Regions from separate parts of the Bacillus sp. CZDM1 genome, predicted to be linked through region 3. Evidence: riboswitches for the same ligand, from Rfam matches in the RefSeq annotation. Region 3 holds a riboswitch; each other region holds the start of a gene.

Region 1 (8,346 bases), on a different contig from region 3:
TGCCTTTTTCTCTTTTTATAAAGAGATGAACGTAACAACTTGTTTTGGCGTATGTTTTAGTATGAGGGAGATAAAGGGGGAAGTAATAATTGTTAGCGCTTGGAATATTTCTAATCATTATAGGTGTTAGTATGGTTATTGAACCTTCACTTTTTTGGTTATTGACCGAAAGGTGGAAATCCAATGATGGCACAGAGCCTTCCAGGTTGTATAGTTTGTCAACCATGTTTGGCGGTATCATTATTACGGTTGTCGGTTTCTGTTCGGTTATTGTCGCTTTCCTTTAACCATTTTTACCTCTTAGTAAAAAAGAAAGACCTCCGGGCTTATTAGCACAGGGGTCTTGTTCATTTTTTTAGTGCCATTTTCCCGAACTGTATAAAAGTGTGAGAAATGTTCCTATAGCCCATGCTTAAAATTCATAGACTTTTACTTAAAAGCATACTCATTAATAGTAATCGACCCTTAAGGCGGAATAGAAAATGTACATGTTTTTCAACGTATACCCATCTTTTTTCTAAAATGAATTTGGAGAGGATGCAATGTCAATCTCAAGCAACAATAAACGCAGATATATGCCGGGGATTGATGGACTTAGAGCTGTTGCTGTCATGGGTGTTATTCTATACCATCTCAATATCCCTTGGTTTCAGGGCGGGTTTTCAGGTGTAACGGTTTTCTTTGTTTTGTCAGGTTACTTGATCACAGACATTCTTATTGATGAATGGAATAAAACGAATAAAATTGACTACCTTCGCTTTATGATTCGACGTTTTCGCAGACTGGCTCCTGCCGTATTGGTGATGATTTTTACCGTTACCTTATGGGTGATATTTTCGAATCATCCTTCGTTCGACAAATTACGTTCAGATTTTTTGCCTTCGCTTCTTTATATGACAAATTGGTGGTACATCTTTCATGAAGTTTCCTATTTTGATAGCTTCGGTCCTGCATCACCCTTTACTCATCTATGGTCTCTGGCCATTGAGGAGCAATTTTATCTAATATGGCCGCTGCTGATGATTCTTGGTTCTACTTTTATAAAAAAGAAAAGGTTTCGTGTGCTGGCTGTACTGGCCGGGGGCGTCATTTCAGCTTGGTTAATGGCATTCCTTTATATACCTGGAGAGGATCCTTCCCGTGTCTATTATGGAACAGACACAAGAGCTTTTTCACTTCTTCTAGGAGCAGCACTTGCTTTCGTTTGGCCAAGCCAGAGATTATCTAAAACTTTACCAAGGCATGCTAGTATCGTTCTTGAGATTGTAGGAATAACAAGTTTATTGCTGATTATCACACTATTTGTGATTACATCGCAATTTGACCCGTTTCATTATCAGGGCGGCATGCTACTTTTATCAATCATTACCACTTTAGAAGTAGCGGCATTAGCTCATCCAGCTAGTAAGCTCGCAAAATGGCTCAGTGTAAAGCCTCTCCAATGGATGGGGGTTCGATCCTATGGCATTTATTTGTGGCATTACCCGATTATTATCTTAACAACACCGATTGTGAATACAGATGGATTAAACCTTTGGAGAATCATCTTACAGATATTTTTCACATTGATACTATCAGAGTTATCCTATCGATTTGTGGAAGTACCGATTCGGGAGGGGAAGTTAAAAACGCTTCTTACAGGTTTAAAAGGTCTGCCAATCAATCATCAAAGGATCGTTTTAGGAAGCTGTGCTGCATTGATTGCATCATTTGTAGGAATATGTGTGGTATTTGCTTCGAAAACAACTGTCGTGGTTCCGTATCAAGAAGCCTTAATAATAGAAGCATTCAAAGAAATAAAATTTAACGAAGATCCAGCCAAAGTTCCTGTGCCTGAAGAGGAAATAACGAAACCAGAGCCTGATTTGAAGATCATTACGGTTATTGGAGACTCGATTCTTCATGATGTCGCTCCATACTTTAAAAAACATTACCCCGAAGCGACAATTGATTACCGTGTCGGCCGGCAAATGTCAGAGGTGCCGGAGGTGATTAGAATGCTTGCGGGAAGTGGGCAATTAGGGGAGTATGTATTTATCCAGCTTGGCACCAATGGGTCTTTTGTTAAAACAGACTTAGTAAATTTAATCAAAGATCTGGAAAATAAAAAAGTATATTTAGTAAATTGCCGCGTACCTAGGCCATGGGAAACGAACGTGAACCAAACCTTAGAAGAAGTTGTTAAAAGTGTACCCAATACTGTTCTCGTAGATTGGTATAGTGCCAGTGAGGGTCATCCAGAGTATTTTGCACAGGATGGCGTTCATTTAACGAGAACAGGCGGAGAAACATACGCTAACCTACTAGTCGAACAAATGGAAGAGTAACCATAATACGTCCAAGTATTAACATCAAAAAGAACCTCAGAACTGAAGCTGAGGTTCTTTTTGATGGAAAAATTCCTATTTCTTTTCGACTTTTACTAATCCTTTACCTACATTATCTTTTTCAAAATACACAGTGACCATATCATCAACTGTTATTTTTACACTTGAATCAATGATTTCAGCTGAAAAAACAATCTTGGTTCCATCTTCACTCTTTCCGTAGTATTGATTGTCGATAATTTCCGTAATTTTATAATCAACTATTTTGTATTCAGAGGAATCATTGCTTTGATTGATCACTGGGCTGGTTTGGGATTTTACTATAAATAATACGAATAATATGGTTATAAGAATGGCAAGGACGATGACTCTTTTTATCATTTTAACTTAACCTCCTTTATGTATTTTATGAGATGGGGGGAGAAAGTAAATCCTCCCATTTTCCTCTAGACTTTCTACCTATTCCCAAAATAATTTCTATAATATGGCAACACAGGGTGATAGATAGTTGGTGCATTTGTTAAAAACGAACATTAAAAGTTTATGAAATGCTTACATACATTAAAAAACGAACGATATATCAAAAATAATAGTTAATATTCACATTTTATTGATTTTTGACGTTACACTTGTTATACTAATCTTACAAATTAGCTATTGTAATATATCTAAATATTCATTATAATTCTATTTGTTAGAATTTATAATTTCCAAGAGGGGAAGAGGATACCTTAAATTGTTATAAATAGATGGGCGAATTGTCAGCTCACTGATGGGTACTTTGTAACGGTGATAAGTGGTCTAATACGAGATGGAGGGGTACATCTATGAAAAATTTATTAAAAAAGTGGAATCAAATTAGTCTGGTAAAACAAATATCTATTGGTTTATTGATTGGTATTATCCTGGCGGTTGCGATTCCAGAAGTGGCAAAACCAGTAGTCATTTTAGGCTCATTATTTGTTGGTGCTTTAAAAGCTATTGCACCAGTATTGGTACTCTTCCTGGTAATGTCTGCTATTGCTCAGCATAAGAGTGGTCAGCAAACGAATATGAAATCGATAATTTCCCTATATCTATTAGGAACGTTTCTAGCTGGATTAATTGCGGTTGTTGTAAGCTTTATTTTCCCTGTTAATATCACACTTACGAAGGGTGCCGAGGATTTGGTGGCTCCGGGCGGTGTGGTAGAAGTTCTCAAAACTTTACTGCTGAATGTTGTTGATAACCCAGTTAATGCCATTGCAAATGCAAATTATATCGGTATTTTAGCATGGGCAATCGTCCTTGGTTTAGCTTTAAAAAATGCTCCTGATTCGACAAAAACAATGATTTCTAATTTTTCAGATGCCGTATCCAAAATGGTTACATGGGTTATCAAGCTTGCACCATTAGGAATCATGGGTCTAGTGATTGATTCCATTACAACAAACGGACTCGAGTCTCTATTAAGCTATGGAAAATTACTTGTTGTTTTGATTGGATGTATGCTCTTTGTAGCGTTCGTTGTCAATCCGCTCATCGTATTTGTGAATGTCCGTCAGAACCCATACCCGCTTGTATTCAAGTGTGTAAAGGAAAGTGGAATTACTGCATTCTTCACACGCAGCTCTGCGGCCAACATTCCGGTAAATATGAAATTGTGTGAAAAACTAGATTTAGATAAAGATACTTATTCCGTATCCATTCCATTAGGTGCAACAGTCAATATGGCTGGTGCTGCCGTTACGATTTCTGTTTTAACACTAGCTGCTGTTCATACACTAGGTATTCATGTGGACATTCCTACAGCCATTATCCTAAGCGTATTAGCTGCTGTAGCTGCTTGCGGTGCTTCAGGTGTTGCGGGCGGCTCACTATTATTGATTCCTTTAGCATGTAGCTTATTTGGAATCTCCAATGATGTTGCGATGCAGGTAGTGGGAGTAGGCTTTATCATCGGAGTTTTACAAGATTCTTTTGAAACAGCACTTAACTCCTCTACAGACGTTCTTTTCACAGCAACAGCTGATTATAAGAAAAAGCTTAAAGAAGGCAAAAGAGTAGATATCAAAAAAGTAGCATAATGATTATCCCTTTTGTGCAGACAGGCAGGAACCTGTCTCACAGAAGGGATTTTTTTATGGATAAAGTGGATTATCTTTTAAGCTTAGATGTAAATTGATTGACTTTACTGAAAACTGAGTGTAGAGTGAAAATTAAATTAATAGGAAGACCACTAGGGGAGCCGATTTGTGGCTGAGACAAGAGTTATCTTGGACCCTTTGAACCTGATCTAGTTCATACTAGCGTAGGAAAGTGGAGTCTGTGTTTGGATAAATCATTATTCAGCCGCTCCATTTTTGGGGCGGTTTTTTCGTGTTTTGATCTTCAGCCGCCCTTTCGTGTCTTCTCTGTTAAACCAATAAGGGGGATAATATTATGAGTTTTTCAGCAGAATTAAGAAAAGAAGCAAATCCAATCTTTCAAGCGATTTTTGACCATCCTTTTGTTCAGGGAATTGCCAAGGGGGAATTAAAAAGCGAGCAATTGATTCATTATGTGAAACAGGACTTTGAATATTTGAATTCTTTTATACGAATCTATGGAATTGCAGTCTCCAAATGTGAGAGTCGTGAAGAAATGGAGATGTTTAATAAGCAGATTTCTTTTATCTTAAACAGTGAAATCCATCCACATAATAACTTTTGCCAAGTAGCGGGTGTTCCTTACGAGGAATTACACGGATTTCCATTATCTCCATCAGCACATCAGTATATCCGTCATATGCTAACAGTTGCACACGAAGGAACATTAGGGGAAATTCTTGCAGTGTTATTGCCGTGTCCGTGGACGTATTGGGAAATTGGGAAGAAATTATTAACTGAGGTGAATCCAGATCCTTCACACCCTTTTTATGAATGGATCAGTTTTTATGGTACTATTACCGATTCGATAACCATTAAGTTTTGTGCCCGTCTAGATGAGTGGGCAAAGGGAGCAACAGAGAGGGAAAAGGAAAAGATGAAGGAACATTTCTTAATCAGTTGTCAGCTTGAATATATGTTTTGGGACATGGCCTATAAACTTGAAGAATGGCCAGTGAAAATGATGGAATCGGTGAAATAATGTCCTGTACAGAGATTTTTTATTTAATTGGAACAAAGTTGTCACTATCTCGGCACCACAAATAAAAATGACAGACGTATAATAAAAGTAGGAAATAAAGTTATTATTCTTGAGAGGATGAGAGTAATGTTAACGGATTATTCAAGAATCGTAGTAGCATATGACCATTCTGATTTAAGTAAAAAAGCATTGAAAATGGCAATGAATCTGGCAAAACAAGATATGAAAATTGAATTAGTAGTTTTTATGGTCACACAGCCTGTAAGACCAATGGTTTACACATATGGTTATGCATTTGAGGCAATCCAGGACTCGCAGCGTGAGGAAGTTAATGCCATACGTAAAGAAATTGACGAAGAAATTCAATCGCTGCCGAATAAGACAAAATCAGTGGTAATGGAAGGTAATCCTGGAGTAATGATTGTTGAGTTTGTAAAGCAAAATGATGCCGATCTTGTCGTAATGGGAAGCAGAGGTTTAAGTGGACTGAAGGAACTATTCTTGGGAAGCGTCAGCCATTATGTCGTACAAAAGGCACCATGCCCAGTGTTTATTGTAAAATAAATCACTATTATAAAAAAAAGCTTGTAGAAAAGTCGATGAGACCATTCTACAAGCTTTTTTTATTGAGGATAGAAGCAATAAAATCCTCGTAGGTTTCTAAATGAACATCAGCTTCGATGTTTTGATTTTGAAAGGCAACTGTTTTAATCCCTAATTTTCTTGCCGGAAGTAAATCTAATTCCCTATCTCCAACTACCAAATCAATTTGATGATTTTTCAAGACATATTCGTAAGAAGAAGGGTGAGGTTTTCTGTCAAATCCTTGTTCTTCAACGGAGACAATTTCTTTAAAGTAGCGGGTTAAGTGATATTTCTCCAGAAGATAGATCGTAGATTCCATATCACGATGGGTCACAATAATATTGTTATCAGCGGCTGATAAAACTTCCTCTAAATGCTCAAAAGGCTTACTGTGTTCTTTTGAGTACTGTTTATCAATACGCTTATATTCTGCTCGTTTATCCTCATCAATCCCATAATGTTTAAAGGCAGTTAAAGAATCTATCTTTAGCCATTTTAAAACTTCAACAGCTTCAAGGTCCTGCTGACTTAGTTCTATAAAACCCTCAACCAGTGCTGGATATGTATCAAAAAGTGTTCCATCAAAATCCCATAATATATTCAATTTCATCCTTCACTCCAATCGTCTAATCCTAAACACTTTCAAAAATATTACTGTATCATGATTTTATCGATAATTCCAATTTGACACCTAGGAGTGAATCGTTTTATTCTATCTCTATTAAAATTTGATTAATTGCTTTAAAGATTTAAAAATTATGTGTAAGATTGATAAGTATAGAGAAAATTCAAAATACGATGAAGTAGTTCTTAAAGGGAAGTGTACATAACATGCTTAAAATCTGGAACATCGAGAAAATCATTGAAGATACATTAAATATGCACCATTTAGAGATAGACTATGAAATTAATAATAAACTACCTGTACCTATGAGTTACAACGTTTCAACCAATACGATTAAATTTAATTACCTTCAAGTTAACGGGTATATTAGCAAAATCAGAATGAAAGAGACAGATGAAAATCTTGTGAAAATAATTCTGTATCATGTAATTGGTTATTACTTGGATTTTAAGAAAAATAAACATGATCTTAAGACTCTCAAGTATGGTGAAGACGATGAAATAGCAAAGTTAAAAACTCAAATAGAGATGAATGCTTGGATTTATGGGAGAAAATTGGTCCCGGAGGATCTCTTACAGTCTTATGATCAAGTAAGAGAATTAGATAAAGCGCTAATAAACGGTCAATTAACGAACATTTAATAGAGCTGAGGGACGGAAAGATGCTTTTTCGTACCATTGTCAAAAAATGATAATTGATTCAAAATGAATAGGTGCAAATAACATTATTATGTCAACTAATTGAAAATCCCTTTTGTGTAGACAGGTTAGAACTGTTTACACAAAAGGGATTTTTTTTCGAAAAAGTTTTATTCTTTTTCGATAATATTACTGAAAGATAGAATATGCGAATGGATTTTTCAACGAAACCTTTATAATTAGGCTTTTGTAATGGTAGCAATACCCACCTATTGTACATATTTTGTGGGGAAGGTAATGCAGTGTATTTACCTATTTATAAGTTTGTTCTTTGCCCATTTCAATTAGCTGCGGCCTTTTTTAAATATATAAGGAGGTAATAAAAATGAATGATTTCCATAGTCAACTCCAGGGATTAAATCTTGGCGATTTCCAAGCGACCCAAGCAGTTCCTTATGACCAGACCCCATACTATAATGATCAGGATCGAATTTTCCTAGGTGTGGGTGGTTTTGGCCGTTGTTCTAGCTGTTTTAGTTGCTTTAGCTGTTTCAACTGCTTTAATTGCTTTAGTTGTTTTAACTGCGGAGGCCATCGTTGCGGCGGTCATCGCTGTGGAGGACATAACTGCGGAGGCGGTCACCGGTGTGGCGGCGGAGGCGGTCATCGTTGTGGCGGTGGCGGCGGTCATCGTTGTGGTGGCGGAGGCCATCGCTAAAGCGGGTGCTCGTTTTCAATCTATAACGAAAACTCCAATTGCATATGAAGAGGAGAAGAGTCCCTACAATGGATGTAGGGGCTCTTCTCTACAACCATTAACATAAGGGACAAATTGAGATACATAGGATGATAGTGATGATAAATATGAGAAAAAGCTTCGGCTAAGGAGGAACGTAATGACGAATATGAACCCTTCTATGCGTTTGAAAGTGAAAAGGGACACGTTTTTTCTCCCTGATCCAAACAGTGGTGTGTTTTTTCGGAACAATGTAAGTTCGTTCCGTATGGAAGGCAGTATGATTGATCAATGGGTTGAAAAGCTGATCCCCATGTTTAATGGCGA
Region 2 (8,346 bases), on a different contig from region 3:
ACCAAGTTGGTCACGATATTAACAATACTGCCTCTTGTTTGTTTTTTCATCAAAGGGATACCTTCCTGGCATACATAGTAGGCAGCCTTTAGTGCTCCATCGATTTGTTCTTGATAATCATCCCATTTTAGTTGCGAGAACATTTTTCGCTTATCCGGATTAAACACATATGGTTTAAAGGCATTATTTACGATTACATCTAATTTGCCAACTTCAAGCTCAATTTCCTCCATCATCCCTTTAACAGCAGACTCAGACGTTACATCTGCCTGAATCGCCCAAGCATCACCGCCAAGCTCAAGGCAGGAGGCAACGGTTTTTTCTGCAGCTTGCTGATTTTGAAGGTAATTCACAATAACGGTTGCTCCTTCTGCGGCAAAACCTCTAGCGATGGCAGCACCGATCCCCCTGCTCGAACCTGTTACCAAGACGGTTTTATGATCAAATTTCCTCATATACGGCCTGCCTCCTATTTCTGTTTAGGGATGAAGTCTTCAACGATCACATCTGCCATTTGTAAATCCTTTTGTATTAGTCCCAGCGTTTTATATGTATCAGCACCCTGCTGTAACACTTCTGCTTCTAAAGCGCCCAAACCTCTTACGCTGGTTGCCTCTGATATACTAGCTTGGTTTCGTAGTTGGATGATTTCTAAATTATGGTTTTTATCCTTGCCATCAATGGCATATTTAACGGCTAACTCAGCCGCATCCTCTGGCTGGTCGATCATCCACTCTGCACTCGTTTGATAGCCTTCTACAAACTTTTTCAGCAGGTCCTTTTTCTCGTTGTACGTTTGTTCCGTTACTACAAAGATATCACTAGGGACATTCAGATAATCTTTTACTTCCATTACATTTACATCGACAAGACCCTTTTCCTTTGCGGTCACCAAGCCAGTGTCGGTTGCAGCTGTAGCATCAACCTGACCTTGGATCAGCGGAGCAAAATTCAATAGACCCGTCTCAACAATCGTGACATCCTTTTCGGAAAGACCAGCTTGGTTTAACAGCACAAGCAGATTTTGTCTTGTCCCGCTTGAAAGGCTGTAGACGCCAATCTTTTTCCCCTTAAGATCCTCTGGTTTCAGGATATTGCTTCCCTTTAAAGAAACAACATTAAATACATTTTGCGGATAAATATTGTAAATAACCTTTAATTTTGCCCCTTGATTTAATGCAAAATAGAGCGACCCTGGATCTGTGAAAGCAATATCGGCCTGTCCTGAAAGTATATTTTTGATCGCGTCTCCTCCTCCGGCACCTGGGATGAATTCAACCTTCAACCCCTGATCCTTAAAGAAGTCTTTCTCCTCATTAACAAGCAAATTCGTTTGTTCTGAAATCGGCTGGCTCCAGCTTGCCACTGTTACGTTATCTAATTGTGTTTTTTTAGCGGCTTGCTTGTCAGTATTTTTTGACGCACAACCAACCAGCATCAATAGTGGAATAATGGCTGCGACAGTAATCATTGCTTTTAATTTCATTTGAAAAACTCCCCTCCTATGATTGTTTTTTATATCTCAATAATCTTTGTTCGATTAAATAAGTGATTTGATAAAGAAAAGTTCCAAGGATGGTGACCAATATCAATACCGAAAACATCAAGGGTGTGTCCATCATCCCTTGTGAAGCGATAATTAAGGCACCTAATCCCTCACTGCCGCCGATAAATTCACCAACTACGGCACCAACCACAGCAAGAATAGCTGCAACACGAAAACCAGCAATGATACTCGGCAATCCAGCCGGTATTTTTAGTTTAAATAGGATTTGCCATCTGTTTGCGCCAAGCACCCGAAACAGCTCAATTTTTTGTCGATCGGTGTATTGAATTGCTGTGACGGTATTTTCCATTAACGGGAAAAAACATATTAAAGCTGTGATTACGACCTTTGACGTCATCCCAAAACCAAACCAAAGAATAAATAGTGGTGCGAGGGCAAGCTTCGGAACAGCTTGACTAGCAATCACATAGGGAAATAATAGCTTGCGGAGGAACTCGACCTCCCCCATCAAAATCCCAGCGACCATTCCCAAACAACTCCCAAGAAACAATCCTATGACAATCTCAAGACTTGTTCGAATCAGATGCGGGGTATAATAACCACTTTTTAATCCTTCTAGAAGCGTGGTGACAACAACAGACGGGGCTGGAAGGATCAGTTCATTCATTTGCGAAGCAATTCCTTCCCAAATGAATAGAATCAAGATGAATAATAAACAGGAATAAATCGGTACTTTTTTCATCATTTTCCCCCACTAATGGCCGTACGAATCTGCAAGCATAATTGATTAAAAGGTTGAGAATATCTAATTTCAGCATCTTGACGTCCTTGTAAATCGACTGACAAATCATAAATAATTCTTCCTTTATCCATCACCGCAATCCGGTCCGACAAATAGACCGCTTCTGAAATATCATGAGTAACAAATAACACAGTCATTTGATGGAGTTCACAAAGCCGCAGGAGATCATTTTGAAGCTCTTCTCTTGTAATAGCGTCAAGAGCTGAAAACGGCTCGTCCAAATATAGCATGGACGGGGTTTGAATCAGCGCTCTGGCAATGGAAACACGACTCTGCTGCCCGCCAGAGAGCATAGTTGGAAATTCCTTTTTATAATTAGAAAGACCCATTAACGCTAAAAGTGTTTCCGCTGCTTCAACATCCTCTTTTGTCACTTTGCGTTTAAGAGAGACAGGTAAAAGGACATTTTCGATGACTGTTTTCCATTCCAATAGCGTTGGGGATTGAAAGACAAATCCTATTTTTTCTGAAGGCTTGATCGGCATACCTTGTAATTGAATGGAACCCTTGTCAGGGACCAATAAACCAGCAGCCAGCTTTAATAAAGTCGTTTTACCACAGCCGCTTTTCCCCAGTAAACTATGAAACTTGCCTTTTTCTAACTCTAAATTTACAGCATCGACAATCAAGTGCTTGTTTCCATAGCTGTAGTGAACATCCTGTAAACGCAAGAAACTCATTGCACACCCTCCTAATCGATATATGGAGCAAAATTTTCCGCATACTCTTCTGCTGACTGCTCAATATCAACGATTTGAACAAGATCAAGTAAATTAAAACGGCCGTCGTGATGCCAGCCTGGCTCAGGAGAAGTCATCTTTCCCAATGCACTGATCCTAGTGACACCAGACTTCCCTAACTCTCGAGCCCAGCGAAAAAGTTCTTTCGGTGCAGCTGCCACACCAACCGTCTGAAGAAACTGGCGATAGGGCTTGATGCTCGTCATAATCTCTTCTATTTCATTAAAAGCAATGACCTTCACGGCACGGTTCAAGCAGGTGGGAGTGAAAGGTGCATTCTCTTCATAAACAACAGTCCAATGATGGTCCATTTGCCCAAAGACTACTTTATTGGGACTTGTAAAGGCCGTTATTTCTTCTTGATTACGCCATTGCGTTACAGCTGTCATTTCTTCTAATGCAAGAGTCCGCCTTGGGTATCTCTTTTCAAAGCTTTCAAGTTCATGAGCCATATACTGGGCAAACTCAGCAGGTGAGACATTCCCCCCTTTTTGCACATAGAAAATATGGGGAGAATAACAGCCCTGCTGGTCAAATTGTATGATATCGAATGCTGCATGATGAGCCGTCGTTAAAGCCTTTCGTGAATCAAGGGCTGTGCTGCCGATGATTCCAAAACTCACTTTATGACCGAAGGGAAGAAAGCGAGTGGAGGCAGGAATTCTTCGACTCATCGATTCCAATGAATCATTACTTCCATAACCGACCACTACATCTGGTAACGCGAACATCTCCTTTTCTATGTCCTCGTCTCCTCCCTTCCACCAAACAACGGCGAAGCAATCAGCTAATTGAGGAGCAATTTCGACCAGTAACTGAGCAAACCAACCTGCAAACAACGGCTCAGAGCTTGATACCTTGCCAATGTTACCTGACTTCACCAATAAACCCGAAATCAGACTCCACAACGGGAGTGCCGGTACATTTCCAGCCCAAATATGGAGGATTAAATCAGGCCCAACAGCTTTGGAAAATCCTCTTTTTACCCGAGGCTGAAAATCATCCAGCAGCAAGGGATTACCTAAGTCCTCGACAACGAAACGCTGCAGCTCCTGCTTTCGAAATTTCTTCAAAAAGGAAGTGAAACCAAGTCGGATCATTTCTTCATCGTAACCTGTAACAATCGGTAACAGCTGTTCTGCTTTTTTTCTGAAAGGTGAATTCCTGTCTAGCATGACTTCGACAGCCTGGTCAATGATCGAAATAATCTCAGTGATGGTCATCGATTTCAGTACTTCTTCACTTGCTTTTTTAACCTTTTTCGCAACTTTTTGCATTTGAGAGGTAGACAGAAGGGGCGCTTCCACTTCAAGCTGCTGATTCTTTCCCTTAAAAATGAGAATTTTAGTTGCAATCACTTCTTCCCCGATATCAGGAAGATATCCGACTCTTTCTCTCATCGCAATGGTCCCTTCGCTGCTTGGATAAATTCCTCTACGGCAATGGAACAGCCCTTCGCTTCTGTTCCCTGCGCTCTGCCTAAGAGAAGAAATCCATCCTTTACTTTCATTCCTACGTCTTCAGTCAAAATCGTCGTGACAGAATTGAAGTTGGCAAGATCACAGTGCACGATCACTCCACGCTCCCCCTCGCTCACTTCCTCCCCCGTTAACGGATGAATAATTCTCGTTTTCAGCCAATGAGGACCCGATTTAATTGAAGGAACGTGTTCATTTCCTGAATCATACAGCTGTGAACTTAATTCGGTCATGCCATACATATTGATACAATCGATCCTAGGTACTCCTAGTAAACTCGAAATCTGATGATAAAAGTCATCTAAGTCCCATTCTTTTGATTGATTTTTAAATCCACCTGTATCTAAAACCCTGCTTCCCGGCGGCAATTGAAAATGGCGTCCCTGTTTTTCTAGTTCCTCAAGCAGATGAACAAAACTATACGACGCTCCTAATAAAGCATACGGCTCACCTGATCGCTCCGCCTGCTCCAATTCTTGTATGAGCAGAGTAAGGTTAATCCCATTTTCCGTTAATAGATACTGACTCTGTGCTGTTCCAAACTCCTGTTTTGCTAGGGCTAAGTACCGCGCTAATGAAGAGTTTGGCATTTCTTCTTCGGTTGGGAACAGAATACCCATGCGAAATTTCTCCATCCCGTACATAAAACGTTTTTTAAAATTCAGTCTCATCGAAGCATTCCATACTTGGAGCGTAGGATGAAAATGCTTCCCTTTTACGCCTTTTGTGGTGCCACTCGTCATAAAAAAGCGTTCAGCCTCTTCAGGTGGTATGCAGCTAAGCGGAACTTCTTTGAAAGCATTAATCGGCACTGCTGGAATATCCCTCCATGATTTAACCGTGCGAAGGGTTTTCCCTTTTTGCTGACAGAATTTCCGAAATGGAAGGTTATTGGTATATTGGTAGGCAAAGCTCTGTAAAGCCATTTGATTAAAATCTTCATCTCCAAGCGAGTCTGATTGAAGAATCGAAAGTAAATCGTTGATGATTTGCTGCTGTTCCATATAGGTAATTCCTTTCCAGTAGATTATTTCACTGACGTTCCATTTTGTGTAAAGATGGCAACCTTCTTCTTTAAGAAGATCGAAAGAATCATCCAGCCAATGAGTGCACCCGCAATCGAGCTAAAAATAAATAACGGAATAAATCCAAATACTGTTGCGTTTTGACCTAGTAGGAGTGTGGCAATCGGATAGGCTAGCATGGCTCCAATGATGCCCGTACCGATGACCTCACCGAAAAATGCCATGTAGATCTTTTTGGTTTTCATAAAGAGGAGCCCAGCCAATAAGGCACCAACCATACTGCCTGGGAAAGCAAAGATTGATCCAGTTCCCATAATATTTCGTAAGATTGAGACACCTAATGCCTGTGCGACTGCATAAATCGGGCCTAATAGAACGGCAGACAAAACATTCAAGAAATGCTGAATCGGAAACACTTTTGTGAAGCCAATCGGTATAAATAAGACATTACTAGAAAGTGTTCCAATCGCAATCAACATCGCGGTTAAAGTGAGTTTATGTGTTTTTCTCATAAAAAAAATCCCTCCAAGTTTTTAATATCAATGGGGGAAGTCAGGTTCATAGATATACCATTACCGGCAAAATGGCGGTAATCATGTATCCTTCACTTCCCTCCGCTAGTGCAATCCAGATCAGGTTCAGGGGTTTAAGACGATTCTGTCTAATCTCAGCCAATTCCGGCTCCCCCAGTGCAGGTATGTAATGGTTAATAAAATACTTACCTATAAACTTTCTAATACGTTTTTCCTTAAGGCTTTAGCCGCTTCTGTTACACCATCCGCATGGCTGATCGCAGTAATAACCGATACACCATCGGCACCTGCTTTGATAACAGCCCCGGCATTTTCCGCCGTTATTCCGCCAATTCCAACTATCGGAATGGTTACTTCTTTCATTCGCAATTCTTGGATTAGCTTCGTTCCGTTTGAGGGTTTGGCATCTTCCTTTGTTTTCGTCGGATAAACAGGACCGATTCCAAAATAATCGGCACCCCCTCCTAATGCGGCCATCGCCTCTTCATAGCTATGGACGGAAACACCAATGATTTTATCGCCAATTTTCTTTCTAACATTCACAACATCTTCATCTTCTTGACCAATATGCACTCCGTCCGCATTCAACGTAATGGCCAATTCGATATCATCATTAATAATGAAAGGAATTTGGTGCTCTTTGCAGATGTGCTGCAGTTCTTTGGCCAGTTCATATTTTGAAGCATCCGTTAACGCACCAATCCCCTTCTCGCGGAACTGAAAAAGTGTAATTCCACCTTCAATCGCTTCTTTTAAAACTTGGGCTGGTTTGCCTTTGCAATTTGGACTTCCCATTATAAAGTAAACCTTCAATGCTTCTCTGATGGATTCCTGATTGTTAATCATCATGGCTGCTCTCCTACCTATTCATTTCATTTCTTTTTCGATATGCCCAGTGATTGGTTGGTCCATGACCCTGACCAATTTGAAGTTGATCTTCAATCGCTGCCTGGATAAAATTCTTCGCCTTCGAAACCGCTTCACCAACAGGTAAACCTTTGGCAAGTTCTGCTGTGACAGCCGCTGAGAAAGTGCAGCCTGTACCGTGTGTGTTCTTTGTTTTCACTCTTGTACTTGTAAACGTTGTAAAATTCTTTCCATCAAACAATAAATCAGTCGATTCGTTCTGGTCTTCATCATGCCCGCCTTTGATAACCACATTCTTAACCCCTAGATTATAAAGTTTTTGAGCCGCTTCTCTCTTATCTTCCTCGGTACGAATGGAAAGATCGGTCAGAACTTCTGCCTCAGGAATATTCGGTGTAATCACCATCGCAAGTGGTAACAAATATTGTTTCAAGGCCGAAATGGCCTCGATTTGTAGCAGCGACGCGCCGCCCTTCGCAATCATAACAGGATCCACCACTACATTATTCCACTTATAGTAGTTGATTTTTTCTGAAACAGCTTTAATGATTTCAGCGTTAAACAGCATTCCTGTTTTAAGAGCATCCGTACCAATATCTTCCCCAATCGATTGTATTTGTTGAATGACTGCCTCAGGTGTCATCGGAAAGACAGCTTGGACCCCTAACGTATTTTGGGCCGTTACAGCTGTTAGAGCAGACATACCGAAAACCTCTAGCTCTTGAAACGTCTTTAAATCTGCCTGAATTCCTGCACCGCCGCCACTGTCTGAACCCGCAATGGTTAATACCTTTTTCATTTTGCTCACTCCTATCCCTTATAACTTTTTAAATGCAGCGAATTGATGAATATCTTCTGAAGAAACCTGTGCGAGTTGATTTAAGAATTCGATTTGGAAACTGCCTGGTCCTAAGTCACCCGCCTTTTCTACTGCTTTTTCCGCAGCAATGCCATAAAAGGTAACCGCAGATAATCCTGCGAGTAAAAGATTCCTTTCCACAGCTGCGAATGCTCCGATGACAGAGGTTAACAAACAGCCGGTACCGGTCACTTTTGTTAACAGCGGATGCCCATTAGAAACCAGATAGGTCGTCTCGCCGTCTGTCAGTACATCCTCTTTTCCTGTTATCACGACAATCGTATTCAGCTTTTTTGCAGCCAATAAGGCTAAATCCAGACTATTTCCTTGTTGCTGTTCACTAGCATCTACGCCCTTGATTTCCGTCTTTGCTCCTAGGACATTGGCAATTTCTGCGGCATTTCCGCGCAATACAGAGATGTTCACCTCGTTGAGTATCCTTTGCGCCATTTCCGTTCGGAAACGAGTAGCACCTGCTCCAACCGGGTCAAAGATAACCGGAATTCCTAGCTCGTTTGCTTTTTTTCCGGCGAGT
Region 3 (8,346 bases):
AGCGATTGCTGCTACAGGTTTAGAAGAGATTTTACTCCTTACCGGTGAATCCCGGTATAAATCAGATGTTGAGTATATCGGGAAAATGATTAAACTGGCAGTCAAGTATTTTAAAACGGTTGGAATTGAAATCTATCCTCTAAACGTAGACGAATACGCGTTTCTAAGGGAATGCGGCGCTGATTTTGTGTCCGTTTATCAGGAAACCTATAATCCCGATAAATATGAGCAGGTTCATTTATGGGGATCGAAACGAATTTTCCCCTACCGTTTTCATGCACAGGAGCGGGCTTTATTAGGAGGAATGCGCGGGGTTTCTTTCGGGGCATTGCTAGGATTAGATGATTTTCGTAAAGATGCCTTCGCGGCTGGATTGCACGCAAAATTAATTCAACAAAAATATCCGCATGCTGAAATCGGCTTCTCCGTTCCACGGTTACGTCCATACATTAACAATGCGGATAATAATTCAAAGGACGTCCACGAAAAACAGCTTTTACAAGTGATGCTGGCTTACCGCCTGTTTATGCCATTTGCGGGAATTACGATTTCCACCCGGGAAAGACCGGGATTCCGTGACCATACTGCCGGCATGGTGGCGACGAAAATGTCGGCAGGTGTGAATGTTGGCGTGGGCGGTCATGTAGAAGAACAAAAAGGCGACCAGCAGTTTGAAATTTCTGATGAAAGAACCGTTAAGGAAGTTCACGACATGATTGTCCAGAAAGGTCTGCAGCCGGTCTATACAGACTATATAAGGGTTTAGGTGAACCCATGCTCATTTATATTACCAATCGAAGGCTTTGTCAGGAGAATTTTCTCGAGAGAATTCAGCAATTAGCAAAGGGAAAGCCTCATGCCATCATGCTAAGGGAAAAAGACTTAGAGCTTCATGAATTTGAAGCTTTAGCCTTTCAAATAAACGAAATTTGTCAGTATCACGATGTCCCATTGATCATCAATCAAAATATTTCTGCAGCAGCTGAATTGGGACTAACCAATATTCATTTATCCATGTCAAATTTAAGAAAATACCAACGTGATTTGTGTTCATTTAGCGTGATTGGTGCATCTGTCCATTCAGTAGAGGAAGCAAAAGAGGCTGTATCCTTAGGTGCTGACATTTTAATTGCGGGTCATATTTTTTCAACAGATAGTAAAAAGGGAGTGCCTCCGAGAGGACTCCCCTTCCTGAAAGGGGTATGCGATTCGGTCAGTATTCCGGTATACGCCATTGGCGGAATCAAAAGAACCCACGTTAAAGAAATACGAGCAGCAGGTGCGGCGGGTTTTTGTATTATGTCTGAAGCAATGACCAGTCCTCATCCTGTTGAACTGGCAAAGCATTTTAGCATTTGAAAATAAAAGAAAGCACTTGAATTCAAGTGCTTTCTTTGGAAACCCTAATACCCGTTGGGACCATGGGGACGTTTCTCCTGGACATATTTGAACGTGACCTCAAGAACCATCCCCAAGGTACATTTATCGATAGATTTTCGATCCATCCTTGACAAATTCCTTCGCTTTTTCCTTCATACCTTCAGCAATTAAACGTTCTTCGGAATCACCCTTTTCATTCGCCATATTTCGAATGTCATGGGAAATTCTCATGGAGCAGAACTTCGGACCGCACATCGAACAGAAATGTGCTGTTTTAGCTCCTTCAGCTGGAAGCGTCTCATCGTGGTACTCTCGTGCCCTTTCTGGATCAAGTGATAAATTAAATTGGTCGTTCCAACGGAATTCAAAGCGTGCCTTCGATAAGGCATTATCACGGATCTGTGCCCCAGGATGACCCTTTGCTAAATCAGCAGCGTGTGCAGCAATTTTATAGGTAATCACCCCTTCACGTACATCATCCTTGTTGGGTAATCCCAGATGCTCCTTCGGCGTTACGTAACACAGCATGGCTGTACCGAACCAGCCAATCATGGCTGCACCAATTGCCGATGTAATATGATCGTATCCAGGAGCAATATCTGTCGTTAATGGACCTAATGTATAAAAGGGTGCTTCTTTACAAATTTCCATCTGCTTATCCACATTTTCTTTTATCATATGCATAGGGACATGTCCTGGGCCTTCAATCATTACCTGTACATCATGCTTCCACGCAATATCTGTTAATTCCCCTAATGTTTCAAGCTCAGCAAACTGCGCTTCGTCATTTGCATCCGCAATGGACCCAGGTCTTAGGCCGTCCCCAAGAGAAACAGATATATCATACTCTTTTAAAATCTCACATATTTCTTCAAAATGTGTATACAAGAAGTTTTCCTTATGGTGAGCTAAGCACCATTGAGCAAGGATGGAACCACCACGTGAGACAATACCTGTAGTACGCTTTGCGGTCATTGGAATATAGCGCAATAACACCCCTGCGTGAATCGTGAAGTAATCAACACCTTGTTCTGCCTGCTCAATTAATGTATCGCGGTACACATCCCAGGTTAAGTCCTCTGCCACCCCATTTACCTTTTCAAGTGCTTGATAAATGGGCACGGTTCCCACTGGTACTGGTGAATTTCTAATAATCCATTCCCTTGTCGTATGGATATTTTTCCCTGTAGATAAATCCATTATCGTATCAGTACCCCAGCGAGTTGCCCAAGTCATTTTTTCAACCTCTTGCTCAATAGAAGAAGATACGGCAGAATTTCCGATATTCGCATTTATTTTCACATGGAAATTCCGCCCGATAATCATGGGCTCACATTCTGGATGATTTATATTTGCTGGAATAATTGCTCTCCCTTTTGCCACCTCATCTCGTACAAAAGAAGGATCCATTTTCTCACGAATGGCAATATACTCCATCTCCTGAGTGATCATACCCTTTCTCGCATAGTGCATTTGTGTTACATTGCGGCCTTTTTTTGCACGTAATGGGCTTTTGTTAACATTCGGAAACCATTCTAAGTTTGCACGTGGATCTTCAGCACTGAAGCCATTATCTTCTGGCCTAATATCTCTGCCCTCATAGCTTTCTACATCTTTACGTTCTTCTATCCAAGTCTTACGGACTGCAGGCAGCCCTTTTCTAATATCAACGGTGTAGGTTGAGTCCGTATAAGGACCACTTGTGTCGTACACTCGTACTGGTTCGTTTTCTTCCTCACCAAAGGTATTAACGGTAGAACCTAAGCAAATTTCTCGCATCGGCACCTGAATATCAGGCCTAGATCCTTGTACATATACCTTTTTACTTCCTGTAAACTGTGATTTTAAATCCATTTTCATTTCTTCTTGCTTTTGCATGTAACTTCCTCCTTTTTTGTGTGCGGATGAAGAGTTACAACGTAGTTTTAGACAATAAAAAAGGCCCTGAATGAAATTCAGAACCTGAAACTGCCATAAAAAAGTAGCCAAAACCTGTACAATGAAGCACATAACTTTGACACTACTTCCCTACGCTGGTATCACCCAGATCAGGTTCAAAGGGTCGAAGAAATTTGCCTTCTTCTCTCAGTCCAAGCCATTGGACCCCCCTAGTAGACTACTAGAACACGATATTCAACTTTCTAGTAAAGATTACCACATGTTTCTAAATGATGGAAGTGAAATTTTTCTTATTCTTTTTTAGTAACGAAAAATCCCAAAGAGGAAAAAAGCCATCAGAACCGTCCCCCAGGACACAAAATCATTTACAGGCTCACTTTTCATATGTTAACCTATTTTCTATATTGGTTAACATATAGGGGTGAATCTTATGACAAATCATTTTTGGATTGTGGGTACAGATACAGATGTAGGAAAAACATTGGTAACCGCTTACTTCATGCGGTATTTTCAAACGAAAGGAGTGACAGCCATACCCTACAAGCCCATTCAAACTGGAATCATGGTAGAAAATACTAAGCATTTTTATGGTGACACGGAATTTTATAAGTCATTCAGTGAAGAAGTTTTAGTCGAGGAACATTTGAATAGTTATTCTTTTAAAAAGCCTGCCTCTCCCCATTATGCCGCCATGTTAGAAGGAGCAGTAATCGATGAAGCAGTCATTCTGCAGCATATCACAAAATTAATGACCATGTATGATCATGTGATTAGTGAAGGTGCAGGTGGATTATATGTGCCTTTGAACGAACAAGGTAACTATCATTTCCTCAAGCTTATTAAACAATCTCAGTTACCTGTAGTATTGGTTACCCGTACAAAGTTAGGGACGATTAATCATACATTCCTATCTCTTGAAGCTCTTAAAATATGGGAGATTCCCATTGTAGGGATCGTATTTAATGGGGATAAAGGGACTGAGCTTGAGAAAAATAACATCAGGACGATACAACAAAATACAGACCTGCCAACTCTCGTCATACCCAAGTTAGACGTTCTTTCTGATTTAAAAAATATTCAACTACCAAATACCGAGTTTCTTGAAAGGTTATCCAGTATATGACTTCTATACTTTCAAACTTACAAAAGAGAGATTTAAATCATGTTTGGCACCCTTGTTCACAAATGAAGGATTATGAAGACCTTCCGCCCATTGTCATTAAAAGCGGGAAAGGGATTTACTTGTATGATGAAAATGAAAAAAGGTATTTAGATGCGGTTTCTTCCTGGTGGGTAAATTTATTCGGACATGCCAATGAGCGAATTAGCAAAGCTTTAGCCAATCAAGCTTTTCAATTGGAACAAGTAATCTTTGCAAACTTTACACATGAACCAGCCATTCTGCTTGCTGAAAAACTAGTACAACTAACTCCGGATGGTTTAACGAAAGTATTTTTTGCCGATAACGGATCATCTGCGATAGAAATTGCTTTAAAAATGAGCTTTCAATATCATATGCAAAAAAACAAACCAAATAAAAAGCGATTTTTAGCCTTAACAGATGCCTATCATGGCGAAACACTAGGGGCCCTTTCTGTTGGAGGAGTGGAACTATATAACGAGATTTATAGACCACTATTACTAGATACCATTCGGGTACAAGGACCTGACTGTTTTAGATGTCCTTTTGGCAAGACCCCCGAAAGCTGCAGTACACCTTGTATCTCATTCATGGAAGAAAAGCTATCTCAACATCATGAAGAAATAAGTGCCATTATTATTGAACCGTTAATACAAGCAGCGGCAGGTATGAAAATGTACCCTCCCTCCTATTTAAAGAAACTAAAAGAACTTTGTTTGCACTATGATGTGCACCTGATTGCAGATGAAGTGGCAGTAGGATTTGGTCGAACGGGAACGATGTTTGCTTGTGAGCAAGCAGGAATTTCACCCGACTTTTTGTGTTTATCAAAAGGAATAACAGGCGGTTATTTACCACTTTCAGCCGTTTTAACCACAGAGGAGGTTTTTAATGCCTTCTACGATGATTATGAAACGAAAAAAGCTTTCTTACATTCTCACAGTTACACAGGTAATCCGTTAGCGTGTCGAGTCGCACTTGAAGTATTAAACATATTTGAAGAGGACCATTACTTGGAAAAAAACCGATTGAAGAGTACATACATGAATAAGCTGGCTTCCCAAGTATTTAAAGACCATCCATACGTTGGAGAATACCGACAAACCGGGATGGTAGGGGCGATTGAATTAGTAAAGAACAAAGCAACAAAGGAGCCCTTCCCTAGTGAAGAACGAATTGGATATAAAATTTATCAGCTTGCTTTGGAAAAAGGCTTGCTGCTGCGCCCTTTAGGAAATGTTCTTTATTTTATGCCGCCCTATGTCATTACAGATGAGGAAATCAAGACGATGATTTTGACCACAAATGAAGTGATTGAACATTACTTCGAAAATATCTATTTTCATAAGGCGGTGCTTGACCATTAAAAAAAATCCAACGGTTTCATTAATCAATGTATCTTTATTTGCTGCCTTAACGGCGGTTGGTGCGTTTATTAAAATTCCCTTACCCTATGTTCCATTTACACTCCAAATTCTTTTTGTCTTTTTAGCAGGTAGTTTATTAGGAAGTAAACGTGGAATGCAAAGCCAGCTTGTCTATGTAGGTATTGGCTTAGCAGGACTCCCTGTCTTTACCCAAGGCGGCGGGATTGGCTATTTTCTACAACCTACATTTGGCTATTTAATCGGCTTTATTGTTGCCGCATTTGTAATCGGCTGGATGATTGAACGAATCGCAAATCCTAAAACCTATCATTTTATTATTGCCAATTTTATCGGCCTCCTGGTCGTTTACCTCATTGGGGTACCTTACTTATACTTGGCGCTTAATACATGGCTGGGTGTTCCAAACGGCTGGGCACATATTTTAATGATTGGTTTTGTTAATAGCATCGCCGGCGACATCGTGATCTCCGTGATAACAGGTGTTTTAGCCACAAGATTACACAAAGCTTTCTTTTCAATTCGCAGCAAAAATAATACCACGATACAAAAGTGAATGTTCAATGTGTTCAATGGGGACGGTTCTGATGGACTTTATATTTTTGCGATGACCACAAGAACCGCCCCCATGGAACCCCCTTAATCTATCATCTCAAACAAAAGCTTACCAATCTCACTATTTTCCATTCTTCCACTAAACATATGTCTATTTAAGCCATATGCATAGATGGGGACGTCCTCACCAGTATGGCCTTTTGTCGTCCACCCGGTGCTGGTATAGTGATTGATGATGTCAATGAGAGCCTTTTTGGTATCTTCTACTTCCATTTCTAATGTAGATTGGATGGTTTTCAAGTCTTCTAGATGAATAGATAGGTGCATGTGACGTTTGATCCTAGCTAATTCTTTGGTTTTATGCATGTCTGCTGCAATCACAGACGGGGTCGATTTAACGGATCTAATCACAGAAGGATTCCATTTATAGTTATCATTTCGATCGATACTCATTCCGCCAGTGGAGTGGTCAGCGGTTGCAATCACGAGGGTATCCTCCCGATTTTTCGCAAATTGTACGGCCACATGAAACGCGGTTTCAAAGTCCTTCAGCTCACTCATGGCAGCTACAATATCATTGTCATGCCCCGCCCAATCAATTTGGCTTCCCTCTACCAAAAGAAAAAAACCATTTTCGTTTTGCTGCAAGCGGGTGAGTGCAGCATTGGTCATTTGCGAAAGAGAAGGTACCGTGGTTGCATAGCGATCAAGGTGTTTGGGAAGTTCCATTGGAGCAAATAAGCCTAGCAATTTCTCGTTCCGATCGGCTAAAAGTTCGATTGAATTGGTAGCATAACCAAAGCCATTTTTTATAAACTCTTCAACTAAATTACGGTCATTTCTATCGAAGTAGGAGGCTCCTCCCCCCAACAAGACATCGATTTTGTTCTCGCCATTGATTCGTTCATCCAGATAATCATCGGCAATTCCATGATAGTTTTCCCGGGATTCATGGTGTGTGGCGAACGCCGCAAGTGTAGCATGATTGATTTGACTCGTTCCTACTAGACCAGTAGATTTACCACGAAATTTAGCATATTCTAAAATACTCGGAACCGCCTGTTTTTCACTATTCAAACCAAGGGCACCATTATAGGTTTTATAGCCTGTTGCTAAAGCAGTACCTGCTGCAGCCGAGTCTGTAATGTTACTCTTTGCGTCCAATGAATAGGTCGATTGGGTACCAACAAAATATTGATCAAATAATGTCGGCCTCATAAGCCCCGTTCGCGCATCATGATTAAAGTAACGAAGACCTGTCGTGTACGAAAAACCCATCCCATCCCCTATTAATAAGATAATACTTTTTACCTTCTTCATTCTGTTGAGCGAATGGTTTAACATGGATGGTAATGTATCTAAACTAAAATCACTTAACTGAACGGTGGAATGTAACAAATAAAACAGCACCTTTCGAATTTAGGTAGTCTTTCGTTTTCTCAAACCAACGGAATCAACTCACTTCAATCAAGTTATAGCATAGAAAAAGAGAACTTTTTCATGAAATACAATTATTTAACATAAACTCAAAAAACTCTTATTATTTCTTACAAGTTGGTAATAACTAGGGACCATTTCCAATATGGATATAAAAACAGACACCTACTAAGCTGTAAGTGTCTGTTTTATAATAAGAGTTTCTGGTTTACGGTTCACCGTAACGCATCATAATGGGGTCTCTTGGATGGCTAAAATTGAAGCATGCAACTTAAAGTAACCAGCCAAAGTAAATAAGCGGAGATTTTCCGGTTAGTTGCAGAATGAAGCTTGTTTCGGGATATATAAGCGGAAGTTTTCCGCTTATGCAAAGCGAAATCCTCTATTTCCACGGTTTTCGAGTCAATAGGCGGAATTTCTCCGTTTATTTAGGCTCTTTTTGATGTTATTTACTAACTAAGCGGAATTTCTCCGTCTATTTATCAGATCGGGCCCTTAACCTGATCCCCAACCTTAAGGAGAGGTATCCCCTATACCTCATTTACTAAT

Evidence for each region. Region 3 has a riboswitch for thiamine pyrophosphate ahead of thiC (phosphomethylpyrimidine synthase ThiC). Riboswitches for the same ligand answer to the same signal wherever they lie in the genome.
Region 1: another riboswitch for thiamine pyrophosphate. It lies ahead of tenA (thiaminase II); the one in region 3 lies ahead of thiC (phosphomethylpyrimidine synthase ThiC).
Region 2: another riboswitch for thiamine pyrophosphate. It lies ahead of thiW (energy coupling factor transporter S component ThiW); the one in region 3 lies ahead of thiC (phosphomethylpyrimidine synthase ThiC).

What each region holds. Positions count from the first base shown of each region.
Region 1 is NZ_JBUESO010000002.1:491,983-500,328, reverse strand. It holds gene ACY3XC_RS06945 (DUF6199 family natural product biosynthesis protein) at 90-287, shown strand; gene ACY3XC_RS06940 (acyltransferase family protein) at 543-2,327, shown strand; gene ACY3XC_RS06935 (hypothetical protein) at 2,403-2,708, opposite strand; gene sstT (serine/threonine transporter SstT) at 3,155-4,393, shown strand; TPP riboswitch at 4,538-4,641, shown strand; gene tenA (thiaminase II) at 4,749-5,435, shown strand; gene ACY3XC_RS06920 (universal stress protein) at 5,562-5,999, shown strand; gene ACY3XC_RS06915 (HAD-IA family hydrolase) at 6,046-6,630, opposite strand; gene ACY3XC_RS06910 (hypothetical protein) at 6,852-7,286, shown strand; gene ACY3XC_RS06905 (heterocycloanthracin/sonorensin family bacteriocin) at 7,669-8,001, shown strand; gene ACY3XC_RS06900 (putative thiazole-containing bacteriocin maturation protein) at 8,180-8,346, shown strand, end outside.
Region 2 is NZ_JBUESO010000002.1:542,573-550,918, forward strand. It holds gene ACY3XC_RS07135 (3-oxoacyl-ACP reductase) at 1-455, opposite strand, end outside; gene ACY3XC_RS07140 (ABC transporter substrate-binding protein) at 470-1,486, opposite strand; gene ACY3XC_RS07145 (ABC transporter permease) at 1,503-2,252, opposite strand; gene ACY3XC_RS07150 (ABC transporter ATP-binding protein) at 2,249-2,989, opposite strand; gene ACY3XC_RS07155 (acyl-CoA reductase) at 3,001-4,449, opposite strand; gene ACY3XC_RS07160 (LuxE/PaaK family acyltransferase) at 4,446-5,531, opposite strand; gene thiW (energy coupling factor transporter S component ThiW) at 5,555-6,064, opposite strand; TPP riboswitch at 6,145-6,250, opposite strand; gene thiE (thiamine phosphate synthase) at 6,275-6,934, opposite strand; gene thiD (bifunctional hydroxymethylpyrimidine kinase/phosphomethylpyrimidine kinase) at 6,945-7,751, opposite strand; gene thiM (hydroxyethylthiazole kinase) at 7,770-8,346, opposite strand, start outside.
Region 3 is NZ_JBUESO010000014.1:66,709-75,054, reverse strand. It holds gene thiH (2-iminoacetate synthase ThiH) at 1-766, shown strand, start outside; gene ACY3XC_RS23995 (thiamine phosphate synthase) at 775-1,359, shown strand; gene thiC (phosphomethylpyrimidine synthase ThiC) at 1,483-3,258, opposite strand; TPP riboswitch at 3,389-3,500, opposite strand; gene bioD (dethiobiotin synthase) at 3,710-4,402, shown strand; gene bioA (adenosylmethionine--8-amino-7-oxononanoate transaminase) at 4,399-5,787, shown strand; gene ACY3XC_RS23975 (biotin transporter BioY) at 5,783-6,361, shown strand; gene ACY3XC_RS23970 (alkaline phosphatase) at 6,445-7,758, opposite strand.